Regions from separate parts of the Methylophilus sp. 3sh_L genome, predicted to be linked through region 4. Evidence: predicted binding sites of a transcription regulator. Region 4 holds the regulator's gene; each other region holds the start of a gene.
The links. Region 4 encodes sigma-54, which starts transcription at its own class of promoters, with help from an activator protein. Its sites were predicted from a motif close to TGGCACNNTTCCTGCT; they were not measured.
Positions count from the first base shown of each region.

Region 1: ACIDF8_RS10495 (glycogen/starch/alpha-glucan phosphorylase) is a predicted target of sigma-54. The motif match lies at 976-991, and genes of this name have one in related genera.
Region 2: ssuD (FMNH2-dependent alkanesulfonate monooxygenase) is a predicted target of sigma-54. The motif match lies at 1,048-1,063, and genes of this name have one in related genera.
Region 3: nifV (homocitrate synthase) is a predicted target of sigma-54. The motif match lies at 737-752, and genes of this name have one in related genera.

Region 1 covers NZ_JBKOUF010000005.1:10,893-13,098, reverse strand. The annotation lists gene ACIDF8_RS10500 (OmpP1/FadL family transporter) at 1-883, shown strand, start outside; gene ACIDF8_RS10495 (glycogen/starch/alpha-glucan phosphorylase) at 1,040-2,206, shown strand, end outside.
Region 2 covers NZ_JBKOUF010000003.1:20,608-22,813, reverse strand. The annotation lists gene ACIDF8_RS07875 (sigma-54 interaction domain-containing protein) at 1-533, opposite strand, end outside; gene ssuD (FMNH2-dependent alkanesulfonate monooxygenase) at 1,099-2,206, shown strand, end outside.
Region 3 covers NZ_JBKOUF010000001.1:1,035,317-1,037,522, forward strand. The annotation lists gene nifK (nitrogenase molybdenum-iron protein subunit beta) at 1-438, shown strand, start outside; gene nifV (homocitrate synthase) at 785-1,927, shown strand; gene cysE (serine O-acetyltransferase) at 1,924-2,206, shown strand, end outside.
Region 4 covers NZ_JBKOUF010000007.1:93,103-95,308, reverse strand. The annotation lists gene tyrS (tyrosine--tRNA ligase) at 1-409, shown strand, start outside; gene ACIDF8_RS12665 (RNA polymerase factor sigma-54) at 467-2,011, opposite strand; gene lptB (LPS export ABC transporter ATP-binding protein) at 2,018-2,206, opposite strand, start outside.

The DNA.
Region 1 (2,206 bases), on a different contig from region 4:
CGGTAATGGCGGCATGAATACCGACTACAAAAAGGGGATTCCGCTGTTTAACAGTAATGGTCGCCGCACGGGTGTGGATTTGGCGCAGGTGTTTTTGGCGCCGACTGTGACTTGGAAAGTGCATGAACATCACACGCTGGGCGTGTCTTTGAACTTGGCCTATCAGCGGTTTGAGGCCAAAGGCCTGCAAAACTTTAGCAATCAGAGTAGTTCAGCGGCCAACCTGACGAATAACGGGCATGATGATTCTTATGGCGCTGGCGTGCATATTGGCTGGCTGGGCGAGATTACGGATGCCGTGACGCTGGGGGCAACCTACCAGAGTCGAACTTATATGAGCCGATTCGATAAGTACAAGGGGCTGTTTGCTGAGCACGGTGACTTTGATATCCCTTCCACCTATGGCGTGGGGTTGGCGGTGAAAGTGACGCCGACGCTGACTTTGGCCGCGGATTTTCAGCGCATCAATTACAGTGAGGTAGATGCGGTGGGTAACGCCTCTTTATCTAACTTGAGCAATGGCTTGGGTAACGATAATGGCGCCGGGTTTAACTGGCAGGATGCCAAGGTGTATAAGATCGGTGCGTTGTATCAATATAGCCCAGCGTTGATTTTGCGTGCAGGCTATAACCATGTGGACCAGCCGGTTAGAGCGGGCGATACGCTGTTTAATATCCTGGCGCCGGGCGTGGTGAAGGATCATGTGTCGATTGGCGCGACTTGGATATTGAGTCCTGCGTCGGAAGTCTCGTTTGCTTATACGCATGCCTTTGAAAATACAGTACGCGGTCAAAATTCGATCCCCGCTGGCTTTGGTGGTGGGGACGCGAACTTGCGCATGTATCAGGATGCACTGGGCGTGGCTTATACCTGGAAATTGTAAAAGTCTTCTCTGCCCGCAAAGCACGGGCGCTATAATCAAAAGCAACAGCATGAATTTTGTGGCTTTTTTTATGTCTGACATATTCTTGCTGTAGGCTTGCTTTTTGCTTTTGCTAACTGAAAGCAATTCTATGAATCAAACTCAAGGGGAAGATGCATGACTGCCAATGTGAAGAAAACGCCTAAATCCAAGACACCCATCGAAACTGCGCAACCAGTTGAAGAGTTTTTGTTAGAGCAATTGCCTATCCCCCAGGCTTTGCGTAATCACCTGACTTTTTCTATTGGTAAATCAAACTCTTGGGCTACGGCGCGGGATTGGTACCAAACGGCTGCGTTTACCGTGCGCGACCACTTGATGAGCCGCTGGGTGAATACCCGCGATGCTTATCGCGATGCCAATACCAAGCGCGTTTATTACTTATCCCTGGAGTTTTTGATTGGCCGGATGCTGTCAAATGCCGCACTGAATTTGGGCATTGCACCCGATCTAAGCGAGGGCTTGCAGGAGATTGGCCAGAAGCTTGAAGGCGTGGCCGAGATGGAACCCGATGCGGCGTTGGGCAATGGTGGCTTGGGGCGCTTGGCCGCCTGTTTTGTCGACTCAATGGCGACCATGGATATTCCGGCCACCGGCTATGGCATCCGTTACGACTATGGCATGTTTAGGCAAACCATTGAAAAAGGCCAGCAAAAAGAAAACCCGGATAACTGGTTGCGCTACCAGAATATCTGGGAGATCCAGCGGCCTGAGCATACCTGCGAAGTGAAGTTTTATGGCCGCGTGTTGCATGTGCATACTGAGCGTGGTGTCGAGCACCACTGGGTAGACCATGAAACGGTGGTCGCCATGCCTTATGATGTGCCTGTGCCTGGTTATGGCACGCAAACCGTGAATAACCTGCGCTTGTGGTCGGCCAAGGCCACGCATGAATTTGATTTGAAGTCGTTTAATGAAGGCAACTACGAAAAATCAGTTGAAGGCCGTCATGGCGCTGAGACCATTTCACAAGTGCTGTATCCAAACGACACCTCTGAGTCTGGCAAGGTGCTGCGCCTTAAACAACAGTATTTCTTTGTTTCGGCCTCTACCCAGGATATTTTGCACCGCTTTACCAACTACAACGCTGACTGGAATACGCTACCAGACAAGGTCGCCATCCAGCTGAATGATACTCACCCGGCGATTGCGGTGGCTGAGATGATGCACCAGCTGGTTGATCACTACCATTTGCCGTGGGACCGTGCCTGGAAGCTGGTCAACAAAATGTTTGCCTACACCAACCATACCCTGATGCCAGAAGCCTTGGAAACCTGGTCGGTA
Region 2 (2,206 bases), on a different contig from region 4:
CGCAGGCGGTAGAACAAATCTTCCCTGAAATTTCCTGCCAGCACCGCTTCTTCGAGGCGCACATTGGTTGCGGCAATCAGCCGCACATCAATCGGGGTCGGTTTGCGTGCACCGAGCCGCACCACTTCCCGCTCTTGTAGCACACGTAACAGTTTCACCTGGATGCTCAGCGGTAAATCACCAATTTCGTCTAAAAACAGCGTGCCGCCATTGGCTTCTTCAAACCAGCCTGCTTTGGCAGTCACTGCACCGGTAAAGGCGCCTTTTTCATGACCGAACAATTCACTTTCGACCAGCGTTTCTGAGAATGCGCCGCAATTCACGGCGACAAACGGTCTGGATTTACGGTAGCTCAAGGCATGCACATGGCGGGCAATCAGTTCTTTACCCGTGCCGGTCTCGCCGATGATCAAAACATTGGCATCACTGGGGGCAATTTGCTTGATGCGATTGAGCAAGGCAATCGACTTCGGATCTTCAAACACCTGGGCGGTAGCCCGAATCGAAGTCGACATGGCCCGCGAGTTAGGCATGGTTAACAGCCGCTGTTGCTCAAACTGCGTATCGTATTCAGTCTCGTAAAAATCGTTTGCTAGTAAATTTGCCATCGTGAGGCTCTCACTGTTTTTCCACTGGGTTAAGCCTGGATACAGTAATCCAGACAGAAATTTCGTGCCAATAAGTAATGGCGCTATTCATATTCCTTAAAGTTATAAATAAATATTTCATTAGAAATAATGCTTTGATTGTTTGATTGAATTAGCAGAATGCATGCCAATCAGGCCGCAGTCACACTACAGCTGATAGGGCGTTGAGGATGGCAAAAATAAATGTCATCAAATCATAGGGTTAACAAAAAGAGGTTTCCGGTTGTGCATGGGTACCTGAGACATCTGTATGCCTCTGCTTCACAACGGCCTGCTGCAATTGATGCATGGGTGCTGCAAAATCAGCAACCCTGCTGCGCCAGTTGCTGATTTTGCAGCACCCAAAAAAATAATTTTTTTAAGTGATTGAATTAAAAGATTTTTATTTGTGGCATGGACTTTGCACTTTTCAAGCTGTTATTTCTGATGAATGGGTTGTAAAGGGCTGTCGATGCAAATATTCTGGTTTTTACCCACGCATGGCGATCAACGGTATCTTGGCAGTAGCCAGGGCGCCAGACCGGCCACGTTTTCTTATCTGAAGCAGATTGCTCAGGCGGCGGACCGGCTGGGTTATGGCGGTGTGCTGGTGCCATCTGGCCGCTCTTGCGAAGATGCCTGGGTGATTTCTTCGGCGCTGATCAATGAAACCAGCCAGCTTAAGTTTTTAGTTGCCACACGGCCTGGGTTTATTTCACCGGTGGTATCGGCACGCATGGCCTCCACACTGGATCGCATTTCAGGCGGGCGGCTGCTGATTAATGTGGTGGCGGGCGGTGACCCGGCCGAACAGCAAGCCGAGGGCAGCTTTCTCGATCATGATGCACGCTATGCGGAGGCTGAGGAGTTCTTGTCTATCTGGCGCTCGGTACTGAGCGAGCAGCGCGTGGATTTTGAAGGCGAATATTTAAGTGTGAAAGGCGCCAGCTTACCGACCGGTAGCCTGCAGAAACCTTACCCACCGTTGTTTATCGGTGGCGCTTCCGAGGCCGCCATCAAACTCAGCAGCGAGCATATTGATGTGCATTTAACTTGGGGTGAACCACCGACAGCGGTGGCTGAAAAAATCAAGGTGATCCGCGCGGCGGCTGCAGCCAAAGGTCGGCAGATCCGGTTTGGTATCCGCTTGCACGTGATTGTGCGTGAAACCAGCGAGCAAGCCTGGCAAGCGGCAGAGACGCTCATTTCGCAGGTCACCGATGACACGATTGCAGCAGCACAGGCCGCAGTGGCCAACTTTGATTCTGTGGCACAAAAACGCATGACGGCTTTGCATCATGGCCGTCGTGACCAGCTCGAAGTCTCGCCGAATCTGTGGGCCGGTGTCGGCTTGGTGCGTGGTGGCGCGGGGACGGCGCTGGTGGGTAATCCGCAAGAGGTGGCTGACCGCATTAAAGAGTATCAGGCACTCGGCATTGATTACTTTATTTTCTCAGGCTACCCGCATCTGGAGGAGGCTTACCGTGTCGCTGAATTATTGTTCCCGCTTTTGCCGCTACAGCAGCACGCTCCGCAGGAAGTCAGTATCACCACCAACCTCACCGGCCCGTTTGGCGCAG
Region 3 (2,206 bases), on a different contig from region 4:
GACCCTGACCTCATGTTGGGCTTGACCGGCTTCCTGCTGGAGCTGGGTGCTGAGCCAACGACGGTACTCTCCACCAATGGTGACGATGCCTGGGCTGCCAAGGTACAAGCGCTGTTTGATGCCAGCCCGTTTGGCAAAAACTGCAAGGTCTATCCGAAGAAAGACCTGTGGCACATGCGCTCCCTGTTATTTACCGAGCCTGTCGATTTCCTGATCGGCAACACCTACGGTAAATACCTGGACCGCGACACCGGTATCCCGCTGATCCGTCTGGGCTTCCCGATTTTTGATCGCCACCACAAACACCGCTATCCGGTGTGGGGTTATCAAGGGGCCCTCAATGTGCTGGTCACTATCCTGGACAAGATCTTTGACCAGATGGACATCAGCACTAACGGCATCGCCACCACCGATTACAGCTTCGATATCATTCGCTAGTCTGTGATTGAACGCATACCGGGTAGGGCAGTTCGATGCCTGGCCCGGCAGCAATGCAGTCCTGTCTCTTCCCCCACTTTACAATGATCGATTGTTGAGTGTTTAAGCCTCCCGGTTGGGAGGCTTTTTTTATCAGGATGAAATGGCAATCCATATTTATTACTTTTCCAATCCATATTTTCATTCATACATTCACGACATCACCGATTCTTTTGTCGCAAACCATACAATGCCAAATCACTTTAAAAATTATTTATAACACATTGTTTTTAAATATTTATTAATTAAAAATTTATCTTGGCACAGCCTGTGCTATTTCAATAGTAATACATTCGGAGATGTCACGATGCGACAAAGCAAGCCAGTCATCAACGATACCACCTTACGTGATGGAGAGCAGACTGCCGGGGTAGCGTTTAGCCGTACCGAGAAATTGCAGATTGCGTTGGCTTTGGCCGAATTGGGTGTACCGGAACTGGAGGTGGGCATTCCAGCCATGGGCGAGGCGGAAATTGCCGATATACGCGCGATTGCAGCCTTGCAGTTGCCTACCAGGCTAATGGTCTGGGGGCGCATGACCGAGGGCGATTTGCTGGCATGTTTGCGGACCGGGGTGCGCCATGTGAATTTGTCGTTGCCGGTGTCTGATTTGCATATCGAGCGCAAGTTGCGGCGTGACCGGTCGTGGGTGTTGCAGCAGGTAGCGCAGGTGGTATCGCAGGCGCGCAAGGAGGGCTTGCTGGTGTCGGTGGGCGGGGAAGATGCCTCGCGTGCAGATCCACATTTCTTGCAGCAGGTGGTGGCGGTGGCAGAAGCGGCGGGGGCTTGCCGCTTTCGCTATGCCGATACCCTGGGCATTCTTGACCCGTTTACCACCTATGAGCACATTGCAGCCTTGCGTGCGATGACAACGCTGGACATCGAAATGCATGCGCATGACGACCTCGGCCTGGCCACGGCCAATGCACTGGCGGCGGTTCGTGCTGGGGCCAGCCATGTCAATACGACGGTGAATGGACTGGGCGAGCGGGCGGGTAATACGCCGCTCGAAGAAGTCGCCACCGCCTTATGGCGTATCCACGGGTTGGATCTTGGCCTGGAGATGCATGCCTTTCCCGAGATTTCGCAGCTGGTGGCGCAGGCGTCTGGGCGGGCAGTGGCGCTCAATAAAAGCATTGTTGGCGCGGCAGTGTTTACCCATGAGTCTGGCATGCATGTGGATGGCCTGCTTAAAGACCCGGCCACCTACGAAGGCTTTGATCCGGCCGCAGTCGGGCGCGAGCGGCATCTGGTGCTGGGCAAGCATTCCGGCAGCCATGGTGTGCGGCATATCTATGCGCAATTAGGCATCTCTCTGCAGTCAGACGAAACCGATTGGTTGTTGCAGCGCATCCGCCAGTTTGCCGTGACGACCAAGCGTAGTCCGCTCATGGAAGAACTCAAGCATTTTTATCTGCAAGGCCAATCCAGGCCGGGGAGCATGTCATGAATGCAGGCGCACCCACACTGTCATTGTTTGGTTTGCTGCGTGAAGACCTCGCCTGTGTGTTTGAGCGCGACCCGGCTGCGCGCCACTGGCTGGAAGTTTTGCTGACCTATCCCGGGTTGCATGCCACCTTGATGCACCGCATTTCACATGGCTTGTGGCGTCGCGGCTGGCGCTTTGCTGCACGCTGGTTGAGTTATGCCACGCGCATGTTCACGCAAATTGATATCCACCCTGGTGCTTGCATCGGCCGCCGTTTTTTTATCGACCATGGCTGTGGCG
Region 4 (2,206 bases):
GTCTTTTGCGACACTGGAAACCATCGCCGAGTGGAAAGCACAAGTCGCAGCTGGTGAAAATCCCCGCAATATCAAAGTCGGCTTTGCACAGGAAATTGTGGCGCGTTTTCATGGCCAAGCTGCCGCAGAAAAAGCGTTGCAAGACTTTCAAACCCGAGCCAAAGGCGGCATCCCAGACGAGGTGCCTGAAGTGTCAGTGACCATTGAAGGCGAAAGCATAGGCATTAGCCAATTGCTCAAGCAGGCAGGCCTGGTCGAAAGTACTAGCGAAGCGATGCGAGCCATACAGCAGGGCGGTGTCAAGCTAGACAGCGTCAAGGTCGACGATAAAAATCTACCCTTGGCAAAAGGGATCACGGTGGTTGCGCAGGTTGGTAAACGCAAATTTGCCAAGATTACGATCAGGTAATAGGGATTGATAAGTTTGTCCCGACAAGCAAAAAGGCCGCGAATGCGGCCTTTTGTTTTAAAGCGATTTGCGCAAATTTGCGGGCGGAATATTCAGTGACTCACGGTATTTGGCAATCGTCCGGCGGGCAACGACGATGCCTTGCTGGGCGAGTGTGTCGGTGATCTGATTGTCCGACAACGGCTTTTTCGGGTTTTCTTCAGCCACCATTTGCTTGATCAATGCGCGGATGGCCGTGGCAGAACATGAACCGCCTGCATCGGTGGCAACCGAGCTGCCAAAGAAGTATTTGAGTTCATAGACGCCCCGCGGTGTGAGCATGTACTTATGCGTGGTGACACGTGAAACGGTGCTTTCATGTAAATCGAGCTCTTCGGCGATTTCACGCAGCACCAGTGGCCGCATGGCAATTTCCCCGTGCTCAAAGAAGTTGCGCTGGCGGTCCACAATGGCTTGCGACACGCGCAGAATGGTCGAGAACCGTTGCTGGATGTTTTTAATCATCCATTTGGCTTCTTGCATCTGGCTTTGCAAGTATTGGCCTGAGCTCTCGCGGTTGCGCTTGAGGATGTCTGCGTACATCTGGTTGATGCGTAGCTTGGGAATCACTCCATCGTTTAAGGAGGCGACCCAGATGCCTTTGATTTTTTTCACCACCACATCGTGCTGGATAAAGTGATCGTGACTAAAGTTGGAAAACTCGCTGCCGGGTCTGGGGTTTTGTTGGCGGATCAGTTGTTGTGCGGCTTTGAGTGCGGCTTCGTCACAAGCCAGCACTTTTCGCAGTTTGACAAAGTCTTTGTTGGCTAGCAGCGCCAAATGGTCTTTGGCGATTGCAATCGCCGTTTGCAGATATGGCGTCTCTGCGGGCAAGTGCATCAGTTGCAACAGCAGGCATTCACGTAAATCACGTGCACCAACGCCCAGGGGGTCCAGGTTCTGGATCAGCTTGAGCGCGGTTTCCAGTTCTAGCAGCTCTACTTCAAGTTCAAGAGGCAGGTGCTCAACGATCTCCTGTAAATCCTGTTCGAGATAGCCATCGTCATTAATGCTGTCCAGCAATAACTTGACCAGGCTCATGTCCCGCTGCGACAAGTGTGCCAGCTGGATCTGGTCTATTAAATGCTCACGCAAGCTGATGCTGGTGGTTTCCTGCCGGGAAAAGTCGCTGTCTTCATCTTCTTGATGATTGCGGCCGGCCTCATCCCAGTTGCTGGTACTGCCAAACTCCTCATAATCATCTTCAAATTCTGGCGGGGTGAATTCCTCGCTTAAGTTAGGCAGATCGCTCTCGCTCCCGCCAAGGTCGTCATGCAGCTCTTCGCGCAAGCTTTCCGCGGGTGCTGTGATTTCATGCTGCGTGGCCATGTCAAACGAGCTGGCATCTGTCAGCTCTGGCTCGGGGCTGGCCGCTGGCGCTGAACCCTCTTCAAACTCGCCGTCTTCTCCGTCAGACATTTCTAACAAAGGGTTTTCTTGCAGGATGGTTTCCAGCTCCTGGTTCAGCTCCAGCGTGGACAGTTGCAGCAAACGGATAGACTGCTGCAACTGCGGAGTCAGCGCCAGGTTTTGCGAAATACGTAATTGCAGGTTCTGTTTCATGACGGATTACAGCCTAAAATTCTTGCCCAGATAGACTTCACGTACACCCTCGTTCTGAATGATTTCATCAGGGGTCCCTGCCGCAAACACAGCGCCTTCGTTGACGATGTATGCGCGATCACAGATGTCCAACGTCTCGCGGACATTGTGGTCTGTAATTAAAATACCAATATTTTGGCTGCTCAGGTAGCGGAT